Regions from separate parts of the Marinobacterium sp. BA1 genome, predicted to be linked through region 3. Evidence: predicted binding sites of a transcription regulator. Region 3 holds the regulator's gene; each other region holds the start of a gene.

What was found. Region 3 encodes FNR, which switches genes on or off when oxygen is low (the NO sensors DNR and NnrR bind a similar motif). Its sites were predicted from a motif close to TTGATNTANATCAA; they were not measured.
Region 1: a site for FNR is predicted at 1,381-1,394, ahead of ACAM29_RS09705 (bifunctional enoyl-CoA hydratase/phosphate acetyltransferase). Genes of this name have one in related genera too.
Region 2: a site for FNR is predicted at 2,520-2,533, ahead of ACAM29_RS18105 (histone deacetylase family protein). Genes of this name have one in related genera too.
Region 4: a site for FNR is predicted at 1,917-1,930, ahead of ACAM29_RS12620 (cytochrome-c peroxidase). Genes of this name have one in related genera too.

Annotation. Positions count from the first base shown of each region.
Region 1 covers NZ_BAAFHC010000001.1:1,999,220-2,006,797, reverse strand. The annotation lists gene ACAM29_RS09710 (acetate/propionate family kinase) at 1-305, opposite strand, end outside; gene ACAM29_RS09705 (bifunctional enoyl-CoA hydratase/phosphate acetyltransferase) at 310-1,281, opposite strand; gene ACAM29_RS09700 (histidine triad nucleotide-binding protein) at 1,434-1,805, opposite strand; gene ACAM29_RS09695 (SpoVR family protein) at 1,857-3,383, opposite strand; gene ACAM29_RS09690 (YeaH/YhbH family protein) at 3,373-4,671, opposite strand; gene ACAM29_RS09685 (PrkA family serine protein kinase) at 4,747-6,669, opposite strand; gene ACAM29_RS09680 (dihydrolipoamide acetyltransferase family protein) at 6,884-7,578, opposite strand, start outside.
Region 2 covers NZ_BAAFHC010000001.1:3,758,686-3,766,263, forward strand. The annotation lists gene oadA (sodium-extruding oxaloacetate decarboxylase subunit alpha) at 1-94, shown strand, start outside; gene ACAM29_RS18100 (sodium ion-translocating decarboxylase subunit beta) at 106-1,407, shown strand; gene ACAM29_RS18105 (histone deacetylase family protein) at 1,482-2,414, opposite strand; gene ACAM29_RS18110 (response regulator) at 2,743-4,356, shown strand; gene ACAM29_RS18115 (cryptochrome/photolyase family protein) at 4,353-5,894, opposite strand; gene ACAM29_RS18120 (hypothetical protein) at 5,977-6,291, opposite strand; gene ACAM29_RS18125 (FAD/NAD(P)-binding oxidoreductase) at 6,301-7,578, opposite strand, start outside.
Region 3 covers NZ_BAAFHC010000001.1:718,157-725,734, reverse strand. The annotation lists gene ccoS (cbb3-type cytochrome oxidase assembly protein CcoS) at 1-99, shown strand, start outside; gene ACAM29_RS03545 (sulfite exporter TauE/SafE family protein) at 102-770, shown strand; gene hemN (oxygen-independent coproporphyrinogen III oxidase) at 840-2,231, shown strand; gene fnr (fumarate/nitrate reduction transcriptional regulator Fnr) at 2,337-3,113, shown strand; gene ACAM29_RS03530 (adenine phosphoribosyltransferase) at 3,344-3,886, shown strand; gene ACAM29_RS03525 (recombination-associated protein RdgC) at 3,966-4,880, shown strand; gene queE (7-carboxy-7-deazaguanine synthase) at 4,867-5,499, shown strand; gene ACAM29_RS03515 (bile acid:sodium symporter family protein) at 5,500-6,381, opposite strand; gene ACAM29_RS03510 (cation diffusion facilitator family transporter) at 6,727-7,578, shown strand, end outside.
Region 4 covers NZ_BAAFHC010000001.1:2,613,879-2,621,456, forward strand. The annotation lists gene ACAM29_RS12610 (CynX/NimT family MFS transporter) at 1-252, opposite strand, end outside; gene gdhA (NADP-specific glutamate dehydrogenase) at 322-1,674, opposite strand; gene ACAM29_RS12620 (cytochrome-c peroxidase) at 1,991-2,989, shown strand; gene ACAM29_RS12625 (disulfide bond formation protein B) at 3,098-3,619, shown strand; gene ACAM29_RS12630 (hypothetical protein) at 3,684-3,887, shown strand; gene ACAM29_RS12635 (cytochrome c5 family protein) at 4,040-4,345, shown strand; gene lipA (lipoyl synthase) at 4,422-5,399, opposite strand; gene lipB (lipoyl(octanoyl) transferase LipB) at 5,406-6,059, opposite strand; gene ACAM29_RS12650 (YbeD family protein) at 6,059-6,334, opposite strand; gene ACAM29_RS12655 (D-amino acid aminotransferase) at 6,331-7,197, opposite strand; gene ACAM29_RS12660 (D-alanyl-D-alanine carboxypeptidase family protein) at 7,268-7,578, opposite strand, start outside.

The sequences.
Region 1 (7,578 bases), 1.3 Mb from region 3:
TCACCACCATGTACGACTCGGTGACCGGTCGCAATCAAACGTGACTCCGGCAGGTGCGCTTCAACCCATTGCAGCACTTCACGCAAAGCGAACTGATGACGTTCGTCCAGTGCCACTGACTGGCACTCCAGCTGATGCGAGTCCAGTACCCGGTTGTCTTCATCACGCACCTTGAACAGGGTGGTGTCACCCAGCAGGTTTTCCACTTTCAGGTGAAACAGGCAGTGAAGTTCGCTCGCACGCAGGGCATATAGGCCACATTTGAGACTGGAGGAGCCACCATTAACGGTCAGAATGGTATCCATGCTTTCAGCCCCCCTTGCGTGGATGCTTGACCATGTAGGAAGCCAGTGCACAGGACGCCAGACGGCCCAGAGTACCTTCGGCACGGCTGGTCAGAATAATGGGTACCTTGGCCCCTACGGCCAGGCCGGCTGACTTGGCATCGGCCAGGTAGATCAGCTGCTTGGCGATCATGTTGGCGGCCTCAAGGTCTGGCGCCAGCAGGATATCGGCGTCACCAGAGACCGGTGAGTTGATATGTTTGTCGATGGCGGCCTGCAGTGAAATGGCATTATCGAAAGCCAGCGGGCCGTCCAGGATGCCGCCAGTGATTTGTCCGCGATCTGCCATTTTGCACAGGGCGGCAGCGTCGATGGTACTCTGCATGGTCGGCTTCACCTTTTCAACCGCGGCCAGAATCGCAACCTTGGGCGCCTCATTGCCCAATGACTGACAGAAGTCGATGGCGTTCTGAACGATATCCCGTTTTACCAACAGATCAGGCACTACGTTGATGGCGGCATCGGTGATCACCAGTGGTTTGTGGTAGTTGGGTACGTCGAAGACGAACACATGACTCAGACGGCGCTCTGTACGGATGCCCTTGGTTTTATGAACCACGGCACTGAGCAGTTCAGAGGTGCCGAGGCTCCCTTTCATCAGCGCGACGGCCTTGGCTTCGCGAATCAGTGTACAGGCGCATTCGGCCGCCATGTGGCTGTGTTCGGTGCTGATGATTTTGTAGGGTGACAGGTCGATGCCTTCAATTTCGGCAGCGGCACGAATCTTGTGTTCCGGGCCGACCAGCAGAGGCTCGATTAACCCCTGTTCAGCCGCTTCGATGGCACCCAAAAGGCTGTTGTGATCGACCGGATGGACCACGGCGGTGCGGATAGGGCCGGACTTGCGTGCCTGCTCAATAAAGAACTCCAGCTGGTTGTGCATCGGCGGTGTCTCGGTTGAAATCGTGGTGTTGGGGGCGTCAGCTGATATCGACATGGGGGTATCCTTCCTGAGAATGCTGATGACTAGGGTATAGTCCTATAATGAACCCATTATGACGCAGTGCAACATAAAGCGGACAGGCTCGCGGCAAAATTGATCCGAGGCAAGATCCAGGGCAGCCGAGCATGTGGCTCGGCCACCATGCCTCAGTTGTTAACCGGGGTTTTCAGAGTGTCTTGATACGGAGGCCAACCCATCGGCTTGCCACCGAGGAGGTGCAGATGAATGTGGTAGACCGTTTGGCCACCGTGGGTGTTGCAGTTGAATACGGTGCGGTAGCCATCCTGATCAAAGCCCTGTTGCTGAGCAATTTTGCTGGCCACCTGAATCATATGGCCTACCACTTCGCGATCTTCGTCAGCAATGTCATTCAGGGTGGCAATATGCTTGCGCGGAATAATCAGGCAGTGAAAGGGTGCCTGTGGGTTGATGTCGCGAAAGGCGATGACCTGGTCATCTTCGTACACCCGCTCAGCCGGGATTTCACCTTCCAGAATTTTGCAGAACAGACAATCCATAACCTTCTCTCGACTCATTTGATTCGTGTCGAAGCAGTATAGCGAGCGCAGTCAGATTGCCTCAACCTTTTGCTCCCGTGGTGGGCAGGCATACTGCTTGGCAACGGTACCGTCCGGCAGTACGGATTCAAGCTGTACATCGAATCCCCACAGGCGGTGTACGTGCCGCAACACCTCTTCAGTTGATTGGCCCAATGGCTGGTTGTTATGCATGTAATGACGCAGGGTAAGGGCACGGTCGCCACGGATGTTCACATTCCAGACCTGAATGTTGGGCTCACGATTGCCGAGGTTGTACTGAGCGGACAGTGATTCGCGCAGTTGACGATAGCCACGTTCATTATGGATAGCATCGACTTTCAGTACCGGACGATTGCTGTCATCCATGATCGAAAACAGTTTCAGCTCCCGCATCAACCGGGGTGATAGATACTGCAGGATGAAGCTTTCATCCTTGAAGTTGCGCATGGCGTGGTCAAGCGTTGCTTTCCAGTCGCTGCCGGCAATATCGGGGAACCACTCCCGGTCCTCATCGGTCGGATTTTCACAGATGCGGCGAATGTCCTGCATCATGTTGTAACCCAGCGTATAGGGGTTGATGCCACTGAAGTAGGGGCTGTCGAACGGGGGTTGATAGACCACGCTGGAATGGGAGTGGAGAAACTCCATCATGAAACCGTCGGTGACCAGCCCCTCGTCATACAGCTGATGCAGCAACGTATAGTGCCAGAAGCAGGCCCAGCCTTCATTCATCACCTGAGTTTGTTTCTGGGGATAAAAATACTGTGCAACCTTGCGCACGATTCGTACGATCTCCCGTTGCCAGGGTTCGAGCAGTGGCGCGTTCTTCTCGATGAAGTAGAGAATGTTCTCTTCCGGATCTGCCGGAAAGCGAGGGTGCTTGCGATCATCACTGTCCGCCTTGCGGGGTACGGTGGTGTTCCACAGATCGTTCAGATGACGCTGTATGTATTCTTCCCTGTCCTGCTGACGCTCACGTTCTTCGGCGGCGGTGAGCGGGCGTGGGCGTTTGTAGCGGTTGACGCCATAGTTCATCAGGGCGTGGCACGAGTCCAGCAGCTGCTCAACCTCTTCCACGCCATGCTTCTCCTCGCAGCGGCGGATGTAGTTCTTGGCGAACAGCAGGTAGTCGATGATGGCACTGGCATCAGTCCAGGTTCGGAACAGGTAGTTGCCCTTGAAGAAGGAATTGTGGCCGTAGCAGGCATGTGCAATCACCAGCGCCTGCATGGTGATGGTGTTCTCTTCCATCAGATATGCGATGCAGGGGTTGGAGTTGATAACGATTTCATAGGCCAGCCCCATGCGGCCACGGGTATAGTTCTGCTCGGTCTCCACAAACTGCTTGCCGAAGGACCAATGGTTATAGTTTAGCGGCATGCCGACCGAGGAGTAGGCGTCCATCATCTGTTCCGAGGTGATGACCTCGATCTGGTTGGGATAGGTATCAAGCCCGAACTCACGGGCGACACGGCCAATTTCCCGGTCATAGGACTCGATCAGCTCGAATGTCCAGTCTGAGCCGGTCGAGATTGGCTGGCGTTTTTTACGACTCATGGGCAGCCCCCTCGGTACGCTTCTCGAACAGTCGGCGGAAGACCGGATAGATATCGCCAGCATCGGTGATTTGCTGCATGGCGAACTGCTCCTTGAAAGCTTCACGCACCTGTTCATATTCATGCCAGAGATTCTGGTGTGGACCGGTGGTGATCTCCACGTATGCGTAATACTGGGTTTTGGGCAGAATGCGGCTGGCCAACAGCTTGCTGCAGGTGGTCGAGTCGCCATCCCAGTTGTCGCCGTCCGACGCCTGAGCGATATAGATGTTCCAGTCGGCCGGTGGATACCGGGCATCGATAATATCGGCGGTCAGGGCCAGGGCGCTGGAGACTATGGTGCCACCGGTCTCGCGAGAATAGAAAAACTCCTGTTCATCCACCTCCTTGGCATGGGTGTGGTGGCGCACAAAGACCACATCGATCTGCTTGTAGTTCCGGTTCAGGAACAGATAGAGCAGGATGAAGAAACGCTTGGCGATATCCTTGACGCTTTGCGTCATGGAGCCGGATACATCCATGATGCAGAACATGACCGCCTTGCTGGAAGGCAAGGGCACTCGCACGAGGTTGGTGTAGCGCAGGTCAAAGTCATCCAGAAACGGCAGTTTGCGAGAGCCTTTTTCAAGCTGAGTGATCTGCTCACGCAAGGCGGTGATCTTCTCTGTTTTTTCAACGGAGGGTGGTGTGTCTTCAAGCGCCCACAGCTCCTTGCGCAGGGCACGAATCTGCTGTCGTACGTTCTTGTCGGTCAGCGCGATGCGACGGGCATGAGCGGCCCGCAACGAGCGCACAATATGCAGCTTCTCCGGTGATCCGCTGCTGGTGAAGCCGGCACGACGGGTTTCAAACGAGGTGGCATCCTTGAGCTGTTTGCGCACCATCCAGGGCAGCTCAAGATCCTCAAACATGAAGTCGAGGAACTCTTCCTGGCTGATGGTGAAGGTAAAGTCATCCTCGCCTTCACCCTGATTGCTGGCCTTTCCCTGACCGGCGCCACCGCCACCACCGCTTTCGGGGCGTTTGAACTCGTCGCCTTCGACAAACTCCTTGTTGCCTGGGAAAATCTTGTGCCGCAATCCACCTTCACCGTGGTGGAAGACCGGCTCGGAGATGTCACGTCGAGGAATGGTGACCTGTCCGCCCTGATCGATCTCCTTGATGGAGCGATCATGGATGGCGTCTTCAACGGCACGTTTGATGTGCTGTTTGTAGCGGCGCAGAAAACGCTGACGGTTTACCGTGCTTTTTTTCTTGGCGTTCTCTCGGCGGTCTATGATGTAACTCATGTTTCAGGCTCCCATGCGGCAGTTGCCAGGCAACTGCCGGGTCAGTTCCATCAGGGTACGGCTCCTGGTGCCCGGTTACTGCGATTTGCGGACGCGGATGTACCATTCGGACAGCAGGCGAACCTGCTTCTCGGTGTATCCACGTTCGATCATCCGTTTCACAAACTCGCCATGTTTTTTCTGATCGTCCGAAGAGGCTTTCGGATTGAAGGAGATCACCGGCAGCAAATCTTCGGTATTGGCAAACATCTTCTTCTCGATCACGGAGCGCATCTTCTCGTAGCTGTTCCATGCCGGGTTCTTGCCGTTGTTGCTGGCCCGGGCGCGCAGTACAAAGTTGACGATCTCGTGGCGGAAGTCTTTCGGGTTGCTGATACCCGCTGGCTTCTCGATCTTCTCAAGTTCTTCGTTGATGGCCTGGCGATCGAGAATGTCACCTGTTTCAGGGTCACGGTACTCCTGATCCTGAATCCAGAAGTCGGCATAGGTGACATAGCGGTCGAAAATGTTCTGCCCGTACTCGGAGTAGGATTCCAGATAGGCGGTCTGGATCTCCTTGCCGAGAAAATCGATGTACTTGGGTGCGATATATTCCTTCAAAAAGCCTATGTAGCGTTCCTGGGTCTCGGTCGGGAACTGCTGCTGACTGATCTCACGCTCCAGTACATGCATCAGGTGGACCGGGTTAGCCGCTACCTCGATGGCGTCGAAGTTAAACACCTTGGACAGAATCTTGAAGGCGAATCGGGTTGAGAGACCGTCCATACCCTCGTTGACGCCGGCGGAGTCCTTGTACTCCTGCATCGACTTGGCACGTGGATCGGTGTCCTTGAGGTTCTCGCCGTTGTAGATGCGCATCTTGGAGTAGATGCTGGAGTTTTCAGGCTCCTTCAGGCGTGACAGGACAGTGAACTGGGCCAGCATGTGCAGGGTATCCGGTGCGCATGGGGCGGCATTGAGCGAACTGTTTTCCAGCAGTTTCTCGTAGATATGGATCTCTTCGTTCACTCGGGTGCAATAGGGCACCTTGACGATATACACACGGTCAATGAACGCTTCGTTGGTCTTGTTGTTCTTGAAACTCTGCCATTCCGATTCGTTGGAGTGGGCCAGCAAAATGCCGTCGTAGGGGATGGCACCCATGCCCTCGGTGCTGTTGTAGTTGCCCTCCTGAGTGGCAGTCAGCAGTGGATGCAACACCTTGATCGGTGCCTTGAACATCTCGACGAATTCCATAATCCCCTGGTTGGCACGGCACAGGGCGCCAGAGAAGCTGTAGGCATCCGGGTCGTGCTGTGGATACTCTTCCAGCTTGCGAATGTCCACCTTACCGACAAGGCTTGAGATGTCCTGGTTGTTCTCGTCACCCGGTTCGGTCTTGGCAATTGCCACCTGATCCAGAATGGACGGATGTAGTTTCACCACCCGAAACTGAGTGATATCACCACCGTATTCATGCAGACGTTTCACGGCCCAGGGGGACATGATGCCACGCAGGTAGCGACGGGCGATGCCGTACTCCTGCTCCAGTATTTCGGCGTCTTCTTCTGGATTGAACAGTCCCAGCGGTGACTCGAATACCGGTGAGCCCTTGATCGCATAGAAGGGGATATGCTCCATCAAGTGCTTGAGACGCTCCGCCAGCGATGACTTACCACCCCCAACAGGTCCGAGCAGATACAGGATCTGTTTCTTCTCTTCGAGCCCTTGAGCTGCATGGCGGAAGTAGGACACGATACTCTCAATCGCTTCTTCCATGCCGTAGAATTCGCTGAAAGCAGGGTAGCGCTTGATCACCTTGTTTGAAAAGATGCGGCTCAGGCGAGGGTCCAGTGCGGTATCGATCACCTCGGGTTCACCGATCGCATCCAGCATGCGCTCGGCAGCATTGGCGTATACCTTTGGGGTTTCCCGACACAGGTTGAGATACTCCTGCAGGCTCATCTCTTCCTGCAGGATGGCCGAATAACGTGCCTTATAGTGCTCGAAGATACTCATGCTCACCTTCCTGTACGTTACGCTACCCACTGAAAATTCAAACGCTTATTGGCCAAACCGGCGAAGCGTTCCAGTGATTTCAGTGTAGTTCAGATTACGGAGAGTCAAGTGAGGTGCGACCTAAAAAAGCTGGTCGCACCTGTCATCCAGCGGTTCTGTCCTCCTGTCTGATTTGACCATCTGAATTGTCATACGTTGCATCGCGACAAACGGCTCAGGCCTGAAGCGACATAATCAGTGCCTGCATAAATCGCGCCGCTTCGCCACCGGTGGCGGCACGATGGTCGAATGTCAGTGACAGGGGCATCACCTTGTGTACGACGACCTGATCATCAATGGCAACCGGCTCTGATCGAATCACACCCGCACCCACAATGGCGACCTGAGGCGGTACCACCACCGGGCTGGCGTAACGGCCGGCCAGGGTGCCGAAGTTACTGAGGGTGATGGTGGCGCCCTGCATCTCGGCCGGTGGAATGGAGCGGGATTTGACATCGGCACGCAGCCGGTTCAGCCCTTCGCGAAGGTCTTCGACAGACCGGTTGCCGATATCACGCAGGACCGGTACGAACAGTCCTTGCTCGGTATCCACGGCCACGCCAAGGTCGATTTTCTGGTGTACCCGCCGTGCCAGCTGATGGCCATCAAACCAGACATTCAGCTCGGGAACGGCCTTGCAGGCAGCCGCGATGGCTTGAACCAGCCGCATGGTGATGTCGGTACCGGCGGGCCAGTGGTCGATATCGGCATCCTCACACAGCGAGACCGGTACCACCTCAGCATGGGACTGGGCCATGGTCCGTGCCATTTGTTTGCGTACGCCGCGCAGGGCCTCGGGAGCGCCCAGTGAACGGTCGAGGCTTGCGGCATGTTCCACATCCTGTGCCGTGACAGCGCCTTGTGAACCGC
Region 2 (7,578 bases), 3.0 Mb from region 3:
AGTACGTGCTGCGCGTGCCGGTACCGTTGTGTCAGTTGATGTCAAAGAGGGTGATGCCGTTCAGGTCGGTGATTCCCTGCTGACTCTGGCCTGAGGTGGTACCGCATGGATAACCTGATTGAACTCTGGCAGGCCTCGGGGATATACAATATCTCTGTTGGTCAGCTGACGATGATAGTCATCGGCCTGGTGCTGCTCTATCTTGCGATCCGCAAGAACTTTGAGCCGCTCCTGCTGGTTCCGATCGGCTTCGGCGGTATTCTGGCGAATATTCCAGAAGCCGGTATGGCATTCTCGGCGGTCGAGAACGCAATTCACTTTGCCAAACCGCATGTGCTAAGTGAGCTTGCTTCCGTGCTGGGTGTGGCCGGTAACGATCCACACGCGATCACTGAGACGTATCACAGCTCCAATGCAAGCATTCATGCGGCTGCGAGTCTGGTTGCTCAGGATGCCGGTTATAGCAACGGCATGTTGTACAACTTTTACAGCATCGCAATTGCATCGGGTGCGGCACCGCTGCTGATTTTCATGGGTGTTGGTGCCATGACCGACTTCGGTCCGCTGCTGGCAAATCCGCGCACACTCTTTCTGGGTGCTGCCGCGCAGTTCGGCATCTTTGCAACCGTTCTGGGTGCTGTTGCTCTGAGTGCCTTCGGCATTATGGATTTCAGTATTCAGGATGCGGCGGCCATCGGTATCATTGGTGGCGCTGACGGCCCGACTGCGATCTATGTTGCCAGCATGTTGTCGCCCCACTTGCTGGGCGCCATTGCGGTCGCGGCATACTCCTACATGGCATTGGTACCGATGATCCAGCCGCCAATCATGCGTGCGTTGACCACTGAGGCCGAGCGCAAGATCAGCATGAGCCAGCTGCGTCATGTATCCAAGACCGAGAAGATTCTGTTCCCGATTCTGCTGCTGATTCTGGTCGCGTTGCTGCTGCCGGATGCTGCACCACTGTTGGGTATGTTCTGCTTCGGTAACCTGATGCGTGAGTGTGGCGTGGTTGATCGTCTGAGCGATACTGCGCAAAACGCTCTGATAAACATCGTGACCATCTTCCTGGGTCTGTCTGTTGGCTCCAAACTGTCGGCTGACAAATTCCTGGATATGCAGACGCTGGGTATTCTGGTGTTGGGTATCGTGGCCTTCGGTATCGGTACGGCAGCGGGTGTGTTGATGGCCAAGCTGATGAACAAGCTGCAGGGCGGCAATGCCATCAATCCGTTGATCGGTTCTGCCGGCGTCTCGGCGGTGCCGATGGCGGCGCGTGTTTCCAACAAGCTTGGCCTCGAAGCCAACCCGCAGAACTTCCTTCTGATGCACGCCATGGGGCCGAACGTGGCCGGTGTTATCGGCTCGGCGGTTGCGGCAGGTGTGATGATCAAGTTTGTCGGCTGACAATTGTCTGTGACATACCAAAAAAGGCTGCCTATCGGCAGCCTTTTTTGTTTGTGCGAGTGTCGTGTCTGGCGTCAGCCTTCTGAAAATCCGGCCAGTACTTCCAAGTGTGCCTGTACACTGAAGGCTAGCGGCACCGGGTTATATCCGCCCTCAAGGACAGACACGATTCGGCCCTGACAGTGGCGGTCGGCAAACGCTTTTATTTTCTGAGTGACCCAGCGGTAATCCTCTTCATCCAGATTCAGGTCTGCCATCGGGTCTTCCTTGTGGGCATCAAAGCCTGCCGAGATAAAGATCATGTCGGGCTTGTGCGCCTCAAGTGCCGGCAGCCAGCACTTTTCAATGGCATCATGAAACAGACTTGGATCGCTGTGAGCCGGTATTGGGCAGTTGATGATGTTGGCTCGATCGATTTCGTGATAGCGCTCCGGGTAGTAGGGGTGCTGGAACGTCGAACAGACCAGCACTTCCGGGCGGTCTTTGAAAATATCGACAGTACCGTTGCAGTGATGTACGTCGAAATCGAGAATGGCCACTCGTTCTATGCCTGCTTGCTGCAGTGCGTGGGCAGCGCCGATGGCAATGTTGTTATAGAAGCAGAAGCCCATGGCCAGATTGTATTCGGCGTGATGGCCCGGCGGGCGGACCGCACAAAATGCGTTTTCGGCCTTACCGCTCAGGACGCGATTGGTCGCAAGAATGACGCCACCGGCAGCCAGGCTTGCCGCCTTCAGAGAATCTGGACACAGGGCCGTATCGTCATCGGTATAGACCACGCCCGAGTCCGGCACTTTCATTTCCAGCCGCTTCTGGTGCAGGTGGTGGTGTGCGAGTAATATCTGCTCTTCAGTTACCTCAACAGCGGTCAGCTGATCCAGCTGATCCAGCAACCCGGTGCGTTGCAGTACCTTGTTAATGGCAACCAGCCGCACGGGGCTCTCCGGGTGTTCCGGCCCCATATTGTGCAGCATGCAGTCCTTGTGGGTGATAAATGCTGTTGTCATGGCTTTAGCATACTCCTCTACTGTCAACATTCTAGAGGAAAAGGCGTCCCGAGAGGCTTAGGCCTTGGTCTTAAGACGGTCTTTATCATGCGGTTAACCCAACTATTGATCGATGTCATGCCGTGCCGCCATCAGGTTCTTTATAGTGTCCACACAGCATAGAACTGTCTTCTGCACCGAGTGTTCTCACCCAACGCTCGGTGTTTTTTTATCCCCCTCCTCATTGCGTGAATACTTCTTGCGTGTGCCCATGCCCTGTATACTCATTGCTGATTGCCGGCCCTTGTGTGTCGGTACACAGTGTTTGGCATAGGGTGGATAGGCCACGGTGGCTTCACGCAAGGTAGATTACTCCGACAAGAACGTTTTGCTGATCGACAGCAGCGGTAACCTGCGCTCTACGATCTACTACATGCTGCGTGAGCTTGGCGTCAGAAACCTGAAAGCAACCACCGTGAACGAAAAAGTGTTGCAGCTGATCGAGGAGGAACAATTCGATATTATCCTGCTTGGTCATAACAGCAGTGACGCCGTGACGGGTATGCAGCTGCTTGAGGAAGCTCGCTTTCTCGGTTATATCCGTCCTACAGCTGGCTGGATCTTCATGACCAGTGATGCCTCACAGGAGGTGGTGCTTCACGCTATCGACAGTCGGCCTGATGACCTGCTGACACGCCCTTTTTCCATTGATGAGCTCAAGAGTCGGCTCGACCAGCTGGTGCTGCGCAAACAGATGCTGAGGCCGGTAGAGCAGTCGATTGAGGTGGGTGACCTTGAGGGTGCTGTCCTGGCCTGCGATGACATCCCTCGGCATGATCCCAACATTGACTATGCACGCCGTATTAAAGCCAACCTTTTGACTCAGCTGGGTCGAGCGGACGAGGCCTATGAGGTGCTTGAACCGATTTTCTGGCAAGACCCCGACAAGGATACGGGGCTGTGCATGGCGCAGGCATTAATTGGAATGCAAAGGCTGAGTGAAGCAGGCGATCTACTCGACAGTTTGATCGAGAGTTATCCACTGCTGATCGCGGCATATGATCTGCGCGCTCAAGTGCATGAAAAGAACGGTGATCTGGAACAGGCGCGAGAGACACTTAAAGTTGCGACCGCCAAGGCTCCGCTGGGTATTCCTCGGCAGATGGAGCTGGGGCGGGTTGCGACCCAGACTCGTGTGCTTGAACTGGCCGAAGGTGCTTACCGAAAATCGATCGTGCTGGGTCGGCGCAGCTGCTACCGCTCACCGGAGCCCTACCTGCGGTTGGCGAACATCAGGCGGCTCGAAATGAAAAGTGCAGATTCGCGGCGCCAGATCGAGCTGCGCAATGATATGGACTCCATTCTGAACAATGCCGAATACAACTTTTCCAAGGATCCTGCGCTGAAGGTCAGAACAGCCCTGTTGCGGGCTCAGGCAAGCGAGGATATGGGCGATCAGGAAGAGGCGCGGCGGTTGAGTGAGGAGGCTCAGCGCCGAAATGCTGCTCTCAGTCAGCCTTTGCAGCTTGAACGCGAGCGTCTGACCCTGTCGGGCGATCCGGTACCTGTGCTGGAACCGGAACCAGAGCACGACTCGGCCAGAGAGGCGCCTCGTCAGGTTCGTCGAGACCCGGAGATGAGCGACAAGGTCAATCGGCTTGGGGTCAAACACTACCTGGCCGGCAAGGGATCTCAGGCGATCCGCTATTTTGGTCTTGCCATCGAATATGATCCCGGCAATGTGCCGGCCCTGCTTAATCTGGCACAGCTGTTTCTTGAGGTTGCGCGGGATCAGGAAGCCAAACGAGACGAGCGCCTCAAAATGGTGGATCGCTACCTGCGTCTGACAGACCGCCTGCCACTTGAAGCGGTGGAAAAACTGCGTCAAAGCCAATTGAAAACCTTCCGTCGCATGCCGTTGTCCGAACTGCCGGAAGGCTCTCTAGGGGTGCTGCTGCGCTAGTCTGTCTGATCGAGCGACTTCAGAAATATACGGGCACTTTGCTGCAGCACCTGTTGTTGCTCTTCATCCATTTTGTGCAGCTGCCGGTAGGTCAGTCCAAGTCGCGGATTTTGGCTCAGCAATGACTCATGCCTCGCCATAAAGTCCCAATACAGGTAGTTGAATGGGCAGGCATCGGGTCCGGACTTGCGGCGTACGTCATAGCGACAGTGTTTGCAGTAATTCGACATGCGGTTGATGTAGGCGCCGCTTGCAGCATAGGGCTTGCTGGCCATCTCGCCACCGTCCGCAAAAAGTACCATGCCCAGTACGTTCGGCAACTCAACCCACTCGTAGGCATCGGCATAGACTTCCAGATACCAGCGGCTGACCTGTTCTGGGTCAAGCCCGGCGAGCAGAGCGAAATTGCCGATCACCATCAAACGCTGAATATGGTGTGCGTAGGCGTAGTCACGTGTTTGTGAAATGCACTGCTGCAAACAGTTCAAATCGGTGTCGGCACTCCAGAAAAACGAGGGCAACGAGCGGTAGGCATTCAGGTAATTGCGGCTGGCATATTCGGGCATATATAGCCAGTACAAGCCCCGAACATACTCACGCCAACCCATAATCTGGCGAATGAAACCTTCAACGGCATTCAAGGGAGCCTGCCCCTGCTGCCATCGCTCCTGTGCCGCCTGAATCACTTCCAGTGGATGGAGTAATCCCAGGTTGATGCTGGTGCTGAGCAAAGAGTGGTACAGCCAGGGCTCGTCTTGACGCATGGCATCCTGGTAGTCGCCAAACAGGGGGAGTGAGCTGTCCAAAAAATGTGATAGTTGCAGCAGGGCCTGTTCCCGTGTGACGGCATGGTTGAACGACTCAAGAGACCCGAAGTGCTGCCCGAAGCGACTTTCAACAAGTTTGATGACATCCAGCGTGATCTCATCAGGCATGAACTGAGGTTGTGTCGGCATGACTCTATTGGCCGGCAGCGGCTTGCGGTTTTCCCGGTCGAAATTCCATTGCCCGCCGGCCGGTTGGCCCTGCTCCATCAAAATGCCGTATTCCTGGCGTAACTGTCGATAGAAATACTCCATTCGCAGCTGCTTGCGGTCTTGAGCCCAGCGTCGGAAGTTATCATGGCTGCAGAGAAAACGATCATCCTCGCGAATATCAATCTGCCACTGCGGGTGCTGCTGCTGCCAATGTCGGAACTGATCCTGCAGGCGATACTCGGCCGGTTCCGTCAGTGCTACATGTCGGCAGCCTGAGCGAGCTAGTACGGATTCAATTTCGCTGAAGAAGCTGCCGCTGTTGTCCTGTGCATCCAGCGTAACGTAATGCACCTTGAAGCCCAGCAGGCGCAACTCACGGGCAAAGTGACGCATGGCAGACAACACCAATACCAGCTTCTGCTTGTGGTGGTGAACATAGGTGGCTTCGGTGGCCAGTTCACACATCAGAATCATATCCTGCTCAGGGGTCATATCCCTGAGACTGGAGATGTTCGGTGTTAACTGGTCGCCCAGAATCAGACGCAGGCAGGGGAGTGACATGCATACCTCATCGACAATTATTCAGTCTGGGGTACGCAGAAACTACCCGGATGGATTCCGGGTAGTTTCAAGCCGATCGTTCTCAGGAGGCTCGGCGCAGTACCGGGCTGAGCAGAAGGAAGCAGTAAATGGCTGCCCCGACAGCAACGGCCAGCAGCGACAGCCAATCGGTTGTTGTCGCAACATAGCTCAGTTTTGACATTGTCAGTGCGGGGGCCACCAGTGCAGCTCCAATGCCTACAACGACACACAGCAAGTATAGGAAGCCGGGTCTTGGTCCATGCTTTTTCCAGCCTGACAGCTGAGTCAGTACCAGCGGTACCAGCAGAAGCACCAATAACCACCAGTAAGGCTTGAGCGAGTAAAGAATAATCGTGATGACGCCTTCAAAAGTCATTGTTGCCTCCTACACCTGTCCGTTGAGCATGGCGTAATACGCCGGCTGCAGCATTTTTTCCTTCATTACCCACACTGCCCAGGACTCTTCGGTCGGGCTGATGAAGGGGAAGGATGGCATCAGTTCGCCGCCATAACCGAACTCGGCCAGCACGGCACGGCCAATTGAAGTAATCAGTGGGCAGGAGGTGTAGCCGTCATACTTCGCCAGCAGGGGCTGGCCCGCCAGATAGGACAGAATATTTGCCTCTGCTACGGGAGCCTGTTTCTTCACACTGGCGGCCGTTTTGCCGAAGGGAGTGCCGATAACATCGCCGACACCGAAAATCTCGGGGTAGCGGCGGTGTTGCAGATTGTACTGGTCAATCTCAAGCCACTGATTAGCCATGGGTCCTTCCTGCCAGGCCAGTTCACTCTGGCGTACTGCATCCGGTGCGCTCATTGGAGGAACGACATGGATAAAGTCATAGGATTCCCGTTTTGTCTGGCCATCTGCTGACGAGAACAATGCAGTTTTGCTGCTCGCATCAATACCGACCAGCGTGCGCTGATCGTGGAGGCCGACCTGTTGCTCCTGCCAGCGGTTCAGCACGAAATCGTTGTATACAGGTACTGAAAACACGCGGTTCTGGAATGGAGTAAAGAAGTCCACCTGGAATTGGTCACGCTTGCCGGTATCCTCCAGTCGTGACAGGGTGGTAAACGTCATTTTCAGTGGGGCGCCAGCACATTTGATGGCGGTATTGCTGAGGGTAAAAATGGCGCGTCCCGACCCTTTGCTGATCAGTGACTCGATCTGGATGTTGGTGGCACTGGCCGCAGCAGGGCTGGCGTAGACGCTACCGATACCCTTTTGGCCGATAAGGTCAGTACTCATGCCCTCAATATCGGTGTAGTTCAACTGGCAGCCAGTGGCGATGACCAGCAGGTCATATTCCAGTACCTGACCATTTGTCAGTTTGACCTTGCGTTGGTCTGGCATGAACTCGCTGACATCAGAAGGAATCCAGCTGACACCGGATGGCAGCCATTCAGCGGTACTGGTTGCGACCTTGTCAGTGGGCCAGAGGCCTGACGCGATCAGGGTGTAACCGGGCTGGTACAGGTGTTGTTGACGTTCACCTGCGATGGTGATTTTGGCGCCTGAAAGCGAGTTGTTGAGGCGATTGGCAATGGCGGTGCCTGCAGCTCCAGCACCAAGAATGACGATGCGTGCATTGCTGCCCTGACGAGCAAAGGCTGAGCCGAAGGGCAGAGCAGACAGAGCGGTTGCGCCTGCCCCCATCTG
Region 3 (7,578 bases):
CGTATCCTCTATGATGATGATGAAGACCTTATTCCCGAGGATGCACGACAGAAAAAGGATAATCCCGAGCCGGAAAGCCAGGATCAGGATACCCGTTGAGCATGCCTGAACCCGCCCTTCTTGCTTCCGCCCTGTTGTTCGGCCTCGCCGGCAGCACTCACTGTATCGGAATGTGCGGCGGAATCGCCGGCAGTCTGGCCATGAGTGGCGGTGAGCGAGTCCTTCGCTTTCAACTGGCCTACAATCTTGGTCGCCTGTTCAGTTATGCCCTTGCGGGTGCCCTGATCGGTCAGCTGGGCCAGCTGTTTACTCAAACGGCTGAGCTTACATTGATTCTGCGTAGCGTTGCTGCGCTCATCATGGTTGTGATGGGTTTATACATTGCCGGCTGGTGGCAAGGCGCGGCCTATCTGGAACGAGCCGGAGGTGTTGTTTGGCGCCGGTTACAGCCTTTCACCCACACCCTGCTGCCCGCCGACACCCTGCCCAAGGCGCTGCTCCTGGGCGCGCTCTGGGGTTGGTTGCCGTGCGGTCTGGTCTATACGACTCTGCTCTGGGCCGGTACGGTGAGCAACAACAGCCTCACCAGTGCGAGTCTGATGCTGGTATTCGGTGCCGGTACTCTACCTGCTCTGCTCACATCGGCGCTCCTGGCACGCCAATTGAAACAGTTATTACAACGCAGTGGTGTAAGACAGGGGGCGGGGCTTTTGGTAATTCTGTTTGGTCTGGCAACCCTGCCATGGACCGGCCTGTTGCACCCGCATTGATATCCATCAACAACCGCCCGGTCACTCTTCCCTATAATGCCCGGCCGGCCAACAAATAGAGGTACTGAGGTGAACAACCAGACAACCATCAGTTGGGATATGGACCTGATCAAGCGTTATGACCTGTCCGGCCCCCGCTATACCTCGTACCCGACTGCGATCCAGTTCGATTCCGGCCTGAGCCCCGAGAAGTTGATCGAAACCGGGCGCTCCACAAGTGACCCTCATGCACCCTTGTCGCTGTATGTGCATATCCCTTTTTGTGCTCACGTTTGCTACTACTGCGCCTGTAACAAGGTGATCACCCGCAACCGCAAGAAAGCTCAGCCCTATCTTGATACTGTTTATCGTGAAATGGCAAAGCTGTCACAGTGGTACCGTGGAGACCGGCAGGTAAATCAGCTGCATTGGGGTGGTGGTACCCCGACGTTTATCAGCGATGATCAAATGCGTGAGCTGATGCAGGCACTGCGCAGTAATTTCAATTTGCGTGATGACGACAAGGGCGACTATTCAATTGAGATTGATCCGCGTGAAGCCAGTGACCAGACTCTGGAGGTTTTGCGCGAGATCGGCTTCAACCGTATCAGTCTTGGTGTACAGGATGTGGATGCACGGGTACAGGAGGCGGTCAATCGCGTCCAGCCCACCGAGATGACCGCGCGCGTACTGCAATGCTCGCATGAACTGGGATTCAAATCGATCAACATGGACCTGATCTACGGCCTGCCGCATCAAAGCGAAGAAAGCTTTGCCGATACCCTCGACACCGTCATTGCCATGAGCCCTGACCGCCTGTCAGTGTTCAACTATGCGCACCTGCCAGATCGATTCCGCTCACAGAAACACATTCGTGCTGAAGACTTGCCCAGCCCCGAAACCAAGCTCAACATACTGCAAAACAGTATCAATCGCCTGCTTGAGGCCGGTTACGTTTATATAGGCATGGACCATTTCGCCAAGCCCGATGATGAACTGGCCCTCGCCCAGGCGGAAGGCAAGCTTCATCGCAACTTTCAAGGTTACACCACCCATTCCGATTGTGACCTGGTTGCCATGGGCGTATCAGCCATCAGTCAGATTGGCGATGTCTATTATCAGAACGAGCATGATATTGCCGCCTACAGTCAGGCCGTTGCTCAGCAGCAACATGCCGTCAAGCGCGGTGTAACACTGAGCCGTGATGATCATATTCGCCGCGCGGTCATTACTGAGTTGATCTGTCAATTTGAACTAGATGTTGCGGCCGTCGAGCAGCGCTTTGATATTCAGTTTGGCGATTATTTCAATGCCGAGCAGGCTGAACTGCAGCAGTTCAGTACTGATGGCTTGATCGAGTTGTCATCCAGTCGCATTCGCGTGACTGCAGCAGGCCGCCTGCTGATAAGACGCATCTGTATGGCGTTCGATGCCTATATACCGAAACATGAAGCCACACGGAGTTTCTCGCGTATCATCTAAAGTCGAGGCCCGTTAACCGGGCCCGGCGCTTCACCCTCTGGGGTAAATGTTACATAATGCGGGAAAGCACTCGCAGCGTGACGAACCCAAAATAAGGATGACCCCATGGCCGACTGGAAATCTCAAGGAAAGCTTCACAGCCTGCAACAGGTCCATTGCAAGACCTGCAGCCTGAGCTCACTCTGTCTTCCGGTATCGCTTGACCTGACCGAGATCGACCGGCTCGATGATATTATCGAGAAAAGCCGCCCGCTCAAGAAAGGTGAACACCTGTTCCATCAGGGTGAACCCTTCAGCTCCGTGTATGCCCTTCGGGCCGGCACAATCAAGAGCTACACGCTCACCAATGAGGGTGAAGAGCAGATCACTGGCTTTTATTTCCCGGGCGAACTGGTCGGCCTGAGTGGATTTGATGCCGAAACCTATCCCATGTCAGCCAAGGTACTGGAAACCACGACCGTCTGTGAGATCCCCTTTGAACGTCTGGATGAACTTTCAGGTCAACTGCCCGAACTGCGCCGTCAGATGCTGCGCAGCATGAGCAAGGAACTGCGAGATGATCAGCAAATGATGCTGTTGCTGTCGAAGAAAAATGCAGAACAACGCGTGGCAACCTTTCTGCTCAAATTGTCTCAGCGCTTCAAGGCACGCGGGTACTCTGCATCCAACTTCCGTCTGTCGATGTCACGTAACGAGATCGGCAACTATCTGGGCCTGGCCGTGGAAACCGTCAGCCGCATCTTTACGCGCTTTCAAAAGATGGACCTGATGCAAGTGGACGGCAAGGAAGTGGAGCTGACCAACCTGGACGAAATGTATCGTTTGTCTGGCGAGGCACGCCAAGGTGAATGCTCCCAGCATCAGGAAAACCAGACCAGCTGACACCATGACGGGGAAGCTGCCAACATTATCAAGCCCATCCATACGGTTGGCGGTTTATAACCGGGGCCAGTATCACGCCAATAAAAAAGGCATGGCCTCTTTCGAAGCCATGCCTCAAGTTGCACAATGAAGTAGCCATCTCAATGTGTAACCCAACGAAGCCATTACACCCTTAATCCGCCCTCGCAGCATTGAGTTATGTCAATTGAGCGCCTAACCGGGAGATATTTATGTCCTACGATGAGTTTTATGTGAAGTCTGTCATCCGTTCACTGCAGGACTGGCCCGAACCCGGTGTAACCTTTCGCGATGTAACTCCCATTTTCAAAGACCCCAAAGCGATGCGTATGGTGTCGGATGCATTCATCCAGCGTTATATCGACAGCGACATTACGCATATTGCCTGTATTGACGCCCGTGGCTTCCTGTTTGGCGCGATCCTGGCGCACCAGCTTAACCTGCCGCTGGTGCTGGAGCGCAAAAAAGGCAAGCTGCCGGGCGAAACCATTCATCAGGAATATACGCTGGAGTACGGTACCGCCGCAGTTGAAATGCAGATTGACTCGGTTGAGTCCGGTGATCGCGTACTTCTGTTCGATGACCTGATTGCTACCGGCGGCACCATTTTGGCCGCCTGCACCCTGATCAAGAAACTTGGCGCGGAGGTTATCGAGGCCGCCGCCCTGATCGATCTGCCGGATCTGCAGGGTTCCACCCGCATTCAGGAACTGGGCATCCCCGTCTACTCCCTGCTCGCCTACGAAGGCTGCTGAACTTCCCATCTGATGCACCGGGTACGCCTTCCCGGTGCACACTGTTATAATTCACCCCTTTTGCACCTCTGGAGAGTCCATGCTCTGGTTCCGTAATGCCATTGTCTATCGCTTTGAACCCACCCCGGGGTTTACCCCTGAACACCTGAGCGAAGCCCTGTCAGAACATCCATTCACCCCCTGTGGCAGTCAGGAACTGAGTCGCAGCGGCTGGAGGGCACCAGTGAGCGAAGCTGACGAGATGCTGGTATTCAGCAGCAACGGCTTCATGCTGATCAACCTGCTGCAGGAAGAGCGCATTCTGCCCGGCAGCGTTGTACGCGAGGCATTGGATGAGCGTGTTGCCCTGATTGAAGCCGAGCAAAGTCGTAAGGTCTACCGCAAAGAGAAGCTGCAACTCAAGGATGAAGTCATTCTGGACCTGCTACCACGCAGCTTTACCCGTCGTCGCCGTACATACGCCCTGCTGATGCCACAGCAGGGCTGGCTGCTGGTGGATGCCTCCTCGCACAAGCGTGCAGAAGATCTGCTGAATCAGCTGCGCCAGGCGCTGGGATCACTCAAGGTACAGCTGGTGCAAACTCAAGTGCAGGCCGATAAGGTCATGACAGCCTGGGTACAGGGTGAAACCATGCCACAGGGCTGGGCACTGGAAGATGAGTGTGAGTTGCGTGACCCGATGACCGAGGGCAGCAAAATCAGCGTCAAGGGCCAGGAACTGCTGTGTGACGAGATTGCAGCACATATCAGTACCGGCATGCTGGTCAAGCGGTTGGCGCTGGAATGGCAGCAGCAGATCCGGCTGGTCCTGCATGAAGACCTGAGCCTGCACCGCCTGCGCCTGTGCGATGAGTACCGTGATCAGCTCGAAGCCGACACGCCTGAAGAGGCACTCGCGGCCCGTGATACCGAACTGGCTCGCATGGGGCTCGAGTATGCCCGCCTGCTGCCTGAGCTGATCGCGGCGCTTGGAGGCGAGCATGTACAGCGTTAAGGAGATCTTCTATACGCTGCAGGGAGAAGGTGCTCAAGCAGGACGGGCAGCGGTATTCTGCCGTTTTGCCGGCTGCAACCTTTGGTCCGGCCGGGAGCAGGATCGATCTAAAGCAATCTGTGACTTCTGCGACACGGACTTTGTCGGCGTCGATGGACAAAATGGTGGTAAGTTTGCCAGCGCGGCCAAGCTTGCACAGCGGGTTCGCTCGTTCTGGCCGGACTCCCCAGACGGCAAGCCCTACGTTGTCTGCACTGGTGGAGAGCCCGCCCTGCAGCTTGATTCAGATCTGATTGACGCTCTGCACGGCGAGGGTTTTGAGATTGCCATCGAAACCAACGGTACTTGCCCTCTGCCCGAAGGTATCGACTGGATCTGCGTCAGCCCCAAGGCCGGCAGCGAACTGGTTGTACATAGCGGTAACGAGCTGAAGCTGGTCTACCCACAGCCACTGGCTCAACCCGAACGGTTCACTGAAATGCACTTTGACCATTTTTATCTGCAGCCAATGGATGGCCCTCTGCAAACTACCAATATCCGCCGCTGCATCGACTACTGCATGGCGCATCCACAGTGGAAACTGGGTCTGCAGACGCACAAGATCACCGGTATCGACTAATCATTGAATGCGCTGGCGCACCAGCACCAGATCACGGTTGCGCCAACCCACCAGCAGCAAGGCCGGCAATTGCATCAACACCCCGTAGATCAGCGCACTGGCAGACATTTCAGCACTCTGCAGCAAACCGCCCGTCACAAGCAAAGCCGTCCCCGCATTTTGAATTCCCACTTCAATACTCAGGGTCACCTGCTGCGATGCCTGTAGCCGCATCAGGCGAGCCAGCAAGTAGCCACTGCCCATTGCCAAAAGTGCCAGCAGCAACGCTGCAGGCCCTACAATGGCAACCAGAGCCGGCAAGCGTCCCCAGTTGGCCGCCACAATTCCGGTAACAACCACAACCATAAACACCAGCGACAGTATCTTTACAGGCCTTTTAACCCGTTGGCTGAAGCCAGGGCTGCGGCCACTGACAAGCATGCCCAGTAACACCGGCAACAATGTCACCAGTACCAACTTCATCACCGACTCCAACACAGGAAAATCGGGCAGTACAGCGTCTCCCTGCCAATGACTCAGGGCCATCAACGTCAACAACGGCAGCGAAAAAGGCGTAATCAGGCTTGAAATAGCGGTTAGCGACACCGACAAAGCCGTGTCGCCCCGCGATAACAAGGTTAGCATGTTGGAGGTAGCGCCACCCGGTGCAAAGGTCAGTACCATCAAGCCAACGGCCAACAATGGCGGCAACTCTAGCGCCGTTACCAACATCAGCCCCAGGCAAGGCAGTAACAGCAGCTGTCCCAGCAACCCCACCAGCACAGCGCGGGGTGCCTTGAGCACACGCCGGAAGTCATCAACCCTGAGCGTCATACCAACCCCCAGCATGATGACAAACAGCGCCAGCGGCAAAAACCATTGGGTCATGACTGAGGTTTGCATTTTCGCTCCCGTGAAGGTCAAAATTCAAAGCAACATCTTAGGTTACTCTCGCCTAGAGGGACAATCGCTCACACAGACTTTACCGCCATCCCCCATTACCTCTGGGCTGGCCGGGTATACCCACATCTGCTGTGGATAACACTGTGAAAATTTGATTACCAAACGGCTTCAGCAGGCATGTTCTCTTGCTCTTCTACAGATTGATTATTTTTTGATCAGCTGTATTTATTCATTTATTATCAATATGTTACATAACGCAAGTGTTAATTTTAAGGCCTTTGCGCTGGTTCTGGCCGAGTGTTGCAGGTATCATCCCCCGCTGTCGGATGAGAGAGCTTCGGATTGATGCAAGAGCAACTGGACATACGCCGCAAGGCAGCCGAAAAAGTCACCATCATTGGTGCTGTTCTGGACACCGTACTCGGCATCCTTAAAATCCTGATTGGGGTCATCGCCAACTCCACTGCGCTGGTTGCGGACGGTATCCACTCATTGTCGGACCTGGTCACCGACTTCATGGTGGTCATCGTGTTGCGTCTGTCTCACCAGGCACCTGACGAAAACCACCCCTGGGGCCATGCGCGTTTTGAAACCGTCGGCACGGTTGCGCTCGGCGTGATTCTGGTAGGTGTCGGTGGCGTGATGGCCTATGACAGTCTGCAGCTTCTGTTCAGCGAGCAACCAACAATTCTGCCCAGCTGGCCGGCACTGATCGTTGCAGCACTTTCCATTGTCAGCAAGGAATGGATCTTCCAGTACACGTTCAAGGTAGGCAAGAAGCTGGACTCTGACCTGATCATCGCCAATGCCTGGCACAGTCGTACTGATGCCTTCTCATCCATCGTCGTACTGCTGGCTGTTGCAGGCGCCATGGCCGGCATCTGGTGGCTGGACGCCCTTGCAGCAGTACTGGTTGCGCTAATGGTCGGCAAGATAGGCTGGGACCTGGTCGCCAAAAGCATTACCGAACTGGTCGACACGGCTCTGCCGGAAGAAAAGGTCACCAAACTGCGCGAGCAGGTGCTGAGTGTTGACGGCGTAATCAATGTGCATAGCTTCAAAAGTCGTCGCATGGGTAGCCAAAGCCTGTTGGAAATGCACCTTCAGGTTGCTCCTCACCTCAGTGCGGCGGAAGGGCACTTCATCGGCGACAACGTGGTGTGTCAGCTGCAGAGCCGCTTCGATGATATCAGCCAT
Region 4 (7,578 bases), 1.9 Mb from region 3:
GCTGGCAAGCATCAGAATACCCAGCCCCAACAGCACACTGCGGCGCAAGCCGGCACTGTCCGCCAGCAGCCCGATCAAGGCCCCTGCCAGCATGCCGGCCAGCTGCACCAAAGACAGCAGGAATCCGGCCTCAACCAGCGTGACACCAAGAGCATCCTGCAGCACCGGAATAGCTGGTGGCAGTTTTCCGATATGAAGGGCAGCCGTGATACCTGCCAGCATCACAACAAATTCAGGGGCCAGAGACCGCATCCTTAGACTCCAATAAGCAAAAGCCCGGGCGCAGGGCCCGGGCTATGATGGCAAAACCGGTTCAGGTGATTAAACCACACCCTGCTCCAGCATGGCATCCGCCACCCGGCGGAAGCCGGCAATATTGGCACCCAGTACCAAATTATGTGGCTGGTCAAATGCCTTGGCCGTTTCACTGCAGCGCTGGTAGATACCAGCCATGATCTGTTGCAGGCGTTCATCGACCTGCTCGAAGGTCCACTGTTGCATGCTGGCATTCTGTGCCATTTCCAACTGACTGGTAGCAACGCCGCCTGCGTTGGCCGCCTTACCCGGGCCATAGTGAATACGCTCGGCGATAAACACTTCCACCGCCTCAGGCGTTGAAGGCATGTTGGCACCTTCACTAATGCAGCGCACGCCATTACCGATGAGTGCGCGCGCATCCGCTTCGGTCAACTCGTTCTGAGTTGCACATGGGAAGGCAGCATCGGCCGTATAGCGCCATACGGCATGGCCATCTTCAGGGTAGGCCTCAACCGGGGTAAACTCCGCTTTCGGATGTTCTTCCAGATATTCGGCCAGCGAGCCACGACGCTCTTCCTTGATCTGTTTGAGGGTCTCCAGATTGATACCGTGACAGTCATACAGCGTACCGGTAGAGTCAGAACATGTAACCGGACGGGCGCCAAGGTGATACAGTTTCTCGATGGTGTAGATCGCCACGTTGCCGGCACCGGACACCAGACAGGTCTTGCCCGCTAGCGAGTCGGCATGGGCCTGCAACATGTTCTGGGCGAAGTAGACACAGCCGTAACCCGTGGCTTCCTTGCGTACCAGTGAACCACCCCACAGCAACCCCTTGCCGGTCAGAACTCCTTCATAACGGCCAGTCAAGCGCTTGTATTGCCCGAACAGGTAGCCGATCTCACGCGCACCCACACCAATATCACCCGCCGGCACGTCAGTCGTCGGGCCGATGTGACGGTACAGCTCGTTCATGAAAGATTGACAGAAGCGCATGATCTCCTGATCGGAGCGCCCTTTGGGATTGAAGTTGGCACCGCCCTTGCCACCACCAATTGCCAAACCGGTCAGGGCGTTTTTGAATATCTGTTCAAAACCGAGAAATTTGATGATGCCGGCGTTTACGGAAGGGTGAAATCGCAGACCGCCCTTATACGGGCCCAGAGCCGAATTGAATTCGATGCGGTAGCCCTTGTTGACCTGCACCTTGCCCTTGTCATCAACCCAGGGAATGCGGAACATGATCTGGCGTTCTGGTTCTACCATGCGCTCAATGATACCGCTGTCCCGGTAGCGTGCTTCTGACTCCAGCAAGGGTTCCAGCGACTCAAGCACCTCTTCAACAGCCTGATAAAACTCTGCCTGGGCGGGGCTGGAAGCCATCAGCTGCGTGATGGTGTTATGGATGTAGGACATCAATGTACCTCTGATGAATGGATTAAAGCTTCACGGGCAACACCAGAGTCGATGAAAGAATGACAACTGGCAGAACCGGGACACCCGCCGGAAAAAAGCTCGGTATTATACAGCACCACATTGGTGCAACAAAAGCACTAATGTGGTGCCTTGCACTATATTTGTGCAACATGCTGTTGCGATAAACATCTACACTCATTTTTTGGTCAGGCACTTCAACCCAGAGAAGCCCGGCACATTACTTGATCCCAGTCAACGCGACCGAAGATTAACAAGGCCATGATGGAACTCAAGCCCACTGAAAGAGGCACAAGCCATGACACTTACACGTCTGTTGAAACATTCACTGTTGGCACTTGCCATCGGCACTGTGAGCCACTCGGCCATTGCCAATGAGCCGATCCAGCCAATCGAACCGCTCAAGAACGTGAACCTGGCCCTGGCCGAACTGGGCAAGAAACTCTACTTCGACCCACGCCTGTCCAAGTCAGGTTTCATCTCCTGCAACTCCTGCCACAACCTGAGCATGGGCGGCACCGACAATATCAAGACGTCCATCGGACATGGCTGGGCACAGGGTCCGATCAACTCGCCCACTGTTCTTAACTCCAGCCTCAACGTGGCACAGTTCTGGGACGGTCGTGCGGCTGACCTGAAGGAGCAAGCCGGTGGTCCGATCGCCAACCCGGCCGAAATGGGTTTCACTCACGTGCTGGCCGTCGATGTCATTCAAAGCATTCCAGGCTATGTACGTGAATTCCGCCTGGTATTCGGTGATGAAGAGGTGAATATCGACAAGATCACCGATGCCATTGCCGAGTTCGAAAATACGCTGGTGACACCAAACGCCCGTTTTGACCAGTGGTTGCTGGGCGATCAGGATGCCATCACCCCGTTTGAGCGTGAAGGCTACGAGCTGTTCAAAACCAGCGGCTGTGTCGCCTGTCACAACGGCCCGGCAGTCGGCGGCAACTCGTTCCAGAAAATGGGCCTGATTGAGCCCTACCAAACCAACAACCCTGTTGAAGGCCGCGCGGCGGTTACCGGCAAGGATGCGGATCGCTTTACCTTCAAGGTACCGACCCTGCGCAACGTGGAGCTGACCTATCCGTACTTCCACGACGGTGAGGCGGCCACCCTGACCGAAGCCACCGACATCATGGGTCGCCTGCAGCTGGGCCGTAAATTCACCGATGAAGAAAACGCCAAGATCGTGGCCTTCATGAAAACTCTGACCGGTGACCAGCCCCAGTTCCTGATGCCGATTCTGCCACCATCGGTGGATGCGACTCCGAAACCTCAACCGTTTGATTGAAACATCCCGACAGAGGCTCTCTCAGAGCCTCTGTCGCTTGCTTCAAGTTTCCTGCCCCGTTACTCTCCTGCAACACCTTTTCTCTGAACGTTATCGTGAGCACCTCAGATGAGCACACCAGCTGTTGAGTCATTTCTGAATCATGTATTCAGGCCCGGCATTTACTGGTCAATTCTATTGGTCGGCAGCCTATCGGCTGAGGGCGTGGCACTATATTTCCAGTATGGGCTGGACTACGGCCCCTGCGTGCTCTGCATCCATATCCGCCTCTGGGTTGCGGCTCTTGTTCTGGTTGCAATAACAGGCCTTTTGGCACAGCGTTGCACTCATCTGCAAAAGGTCTGTCACCTTCTGACTGCCGCTATTGCGCTGGGCTTTACCGAACGCAGCTGGCGCTTATTGGCCATTGAGCGCAACTGGATTGAGGGCAGCTGCAGTTTTGACTCTGGACTGCCTGACTGGTTTGCACCGGACCATTGGTGGCCCTGGATGTTCGAGATCTGGGAGTCCTGCGGCTATACACCGGAAATGCTGGGCGGTCTGACCATGGCCGAGCTGCTGGCCGGTGCAGGTTTGGTGTTTGTACCACTGGCATTCATCGGCCTTATCCGCAGCCTACTGCAACGCTGATTGACATGTTTCTGCAACGAACGTCAGGTTCAATGATCCCATGACATATTCGGAGGATCAAAGCATGAGCACCATTCACCTGACAGCACAGCTGAAACAGCTACTAAACCGCGGCTACTCAATCGATGATGTCCGCAACCTGGTGACCGTTCCGCATGAAGTACTGGAACAGGCTATCCACGAGCACCACTTGCAGGAACACAGCCGACGTCATGACCGGCTGCTGCAGGGCCAGGCCGAGTTTGCCATGCGCCTTGGCCGACACTGACAAATCCAGTTGGGGCTTCCATGCGTAAACACTGATATTAAGCCGGGATTAACGACCTTTGCGCTATTTACAACAGGTCAAAGGCCGCTCTACACTCTGACGGTTTTTTATACTCCGGCCCTTGCTGCCGGCCATAACAAAGGAAGCCTGCAATGAAAAAAACTCTGCTGGTCGCTGCCGCGGCCCTGACGCTGTCCTCGACTGCCGCCATGGCCGAGCGCAGCGGTGAAGAACTCTACAAAACCAAGTGCTCCGTATGCCACGCTACAGGTGTTGCCGGTGCTCCGAAGTTCGGTGATGCTGCCGCTTGGGCACCCCGTGCCGAGAAAGGTATTGATGCACTGCTGGCAACTTCTCTGACCGGCATTAACGCCATGCCGCCCAAGGGCACCTGCATGGATTGCTCGGATGAGGAAATGAAGTCCGCCATCCAGTATATGCTGGACGCTGCCAAGTAATTCAGGCATGTGCTGAAACGCAAGAGGAGGCTCTATGCCTCCTCTTTTGCTTTTATCACCGCGGGACACAGAGCCTTCAGCTTACACGTTCACCCTTGGCCTGCAGATCTGCATGGTAGGAAGAGCGTACCAACGGGCCGCTGGCCACATGGGTAAAGCCCAGCTCCTTCGCGATCCGCTCAAATTCAGCAAATTCGTCAGGCGTCACATAACGCTCCAGCGCCAGATGGTTACGACTTGGCTGCAAGTACTGACCGATGGTAATCATGTCAACGTCATGTGCTCGCAGATCACGCATCACTTCGATGATCTCGTCATTTGTTTCGCCACAGCCCACCATCAGGCCGGATTTGGTCCGCACTTCAGGCCGCAGTGCCTTGTAGCGCTTGAGCAGATCCAGTGACCACTGATAGTCAGCCCCCGGCCGTACCTTACGGTACAGACGAGGAACGGTTTCCAGGTTGTGGTTAAACACATCAGGTGGGGTCTGTTCGAGAATTTCCAGTGCCACGTCCATGCGACCACGGAAGTCAGGCACCAGCGTCTCAATCTGTATCGACGGAATACGCTGACGGGTCTCACGGATGCAATCGGCAAAATGCTGGGCACCACCATCACGCAGATCGTCACGGTCCACCGAAGTGATCACCACATAGCGCAGTCCCATATCGGCAATCGCTTCGGCCAGCTCACGCGGCTCTTCCGGTGCCAGTGCGTTGGGACGACCATGGGCCACATCACAAAATGGGCAACGACGGGTACAGATATCGCCCATGATCATGAAAGTCGCTGTGCCATGACTAAAACATTCACCCAGATTGGGGCAACTGGCCTCTTCACAGACAGACGCCAGCTTGTGCTTGCGCAGCTTGTCCTTGATCCGCTTAACTTCAGCATTGGAGCCCATGCGAACCCGCAGCCAGTCCGGCTTGCGCTGCATCTCCTCCTTCTCGGTCGGGATCACCTTGACCGGGATACGAGCAACCTTTTCAGCGCCACGCAGTTTGACGCCCTGCTCGACTCTACCGCTGTTTTTTTCGGTGGATTCAGCCATTCTGATTCAGTCTTCCAGTATTGGTGTGCGGGTGATCTGATTATACCCCAATTTTTTAACCAAGTAATTTACTAGGTTATTGGGCAGTTGCGCCAGATCGGCGTCGGGCACCAGGGTCTGCACCTGAGTCATTTCAAGCCCCGCGTAACCGCAGGGGTTTATGCGCAGAAAAGGTTCCAGATCCATGTTCAGGTTAAGTGCCAGACCATGAAACGAGCAACCCCTGCGGATACGGAGTCCAAGCGAGCAGATCTTGCGCTCATCGACATATACGCCCGGCGCATCCGGTTTCGGGTAGGCGTTGATACCGTAGTCAGCCAACACGGCCACGATTGACTGCTCAATAATATCGACCAGATCACGTACTCCCAACTTGCGTCGACGCAGGTCCAGCAAGAGGTAAGCGATGAGCTGGCCGGGGCCGTGGTAGGTTACCTGACCACCGCGATCCACCTGTACCACAGGTATGCTGCCGGGGTTAATCAGATGCTCTGCCTTACCTGCCTGCCCTTGTGTGAAGACCGGTTCATGCTGAAGCAACCAGATCTCGTCGCGACTGTCCGCTGTACGGTTGTTGGTGAACGTTTGCATCCGCTGCCAGATGGGGGCATAGGGCTGAAGCCCCAGCTCACGCACAATCAGCTGGTCAGCTAGCGTCATCAGAGCACCATCTTCACACGGCCGGTCGCTTTGAGATCCTGATGCAGATTTTCCAGCTGCTCCTTGCTGGTCGCGGTAATTCTCATACGCACCGAGCTGTAGTTACCGTTGCCGCTTTCCTGAACGGTGACCTGCTCAATATCCAGATCCGGTGCATGGACTTGCACGATTTCGACCACCATTCCCTTGAAGTCGTGCGCATTGTCACCAATCACCTTGATCGGATAGTCGGGGTGAGGAAATTCAATTTTGGGTGCTTTGGGTTCTGTACTCATGAGCTCTCTCCGGTCATCAACCGGTGTTGGAAACGGGTAAACAGGGTAAACATGCGCTGCCACAGCGGGCCCTTGGCGCCATCAGCAACGGGGCATCCATCAATCTCCAGCACCGGCACAACGCCACGGGTGGAGCTGGAAATCCAGACCTCATCCGCACCAGCCAGTTCATCCGGTCGTAAATCAACTTCCTGATAGGGGATGCCATTCTCGGCCGCCAGTTCCAGAATAAGTTCCCGCGTGGTACCACCCAGAATTTCCGAACTGCGTTTGGGCGTATAGATCACGCCCTGACGTACCAGAAACAGGTTGCAGGAGGTACCCTCACTCAACAGACCATCGCGTACCAGCAAAGCTTCATCAGCGCCTGCTTCGCGTGCCTGCTGCAGTACCAGAATATTGGGCAGCAGACCGGTGGACTTGATATCACAGCGATGCCAGCGCAGGTCAGCAGTCACGATCACCTTAAAGCCCTGAACCTGCTCCGGGCCATCTGCATAGATGTCGCGGATCGGAGAGCAGCAGGCAAACACGGTTGGTTGCATCCGGTCGTCATAGGCGTGGGTACGGTAACCGGCACTGCCTCGGCTGATCTGTAGATAGACCGAGAGGTTACCGCCTCCGTTCCGACTGACAAGCTCATCCAAAATAGCCGCCCAGTCATACTCTGTTTCGATTCGGATAGCACGCAGGCTGTAGGCAAGACGATCTAAATGTTGCTGTAGGCGAAAGCCAACCCCCTGATAGTAAGGGATCACTTCATACACACTGTCAGCAAACAGAAAGCCGCGATCAAACACAGAGATCTGTGCCTGATCCGCCGGCAGGTATTCACCGTTGAGGTAGACGATATCTTTATTCATAAAACGCAACTGCCCACATCAGTAGTAGATGTGGGCAGCATAAACCGGATTCAAGGTTTTTGTCTGATTTTTAGCCGATCAGGCCAATGAAGAAAAGCAGTATCGCGTGCCAGATACGCTTGAACAGCCCACCTTCAGGAACGGCTTCCAGCGCAACCAGGGGAACCGATGCCACGCGTTCTCCCTGAAGAGTTATCTGAACCTGCCCCAACACATCACCGCTGGCCACCGGGGCCTTAATCACCTTATCCAGTTCAATACTGGCTTCGAGCTGGTCGGTCTGGCCACGCGGAACGGTCACGGCCAGGTTTTCGGCCACGCCAAGTCGAATCTGGTCGCGGCTGCCAGCCCAGACTTTTTCGTCACGCAGCACCTGTCCCG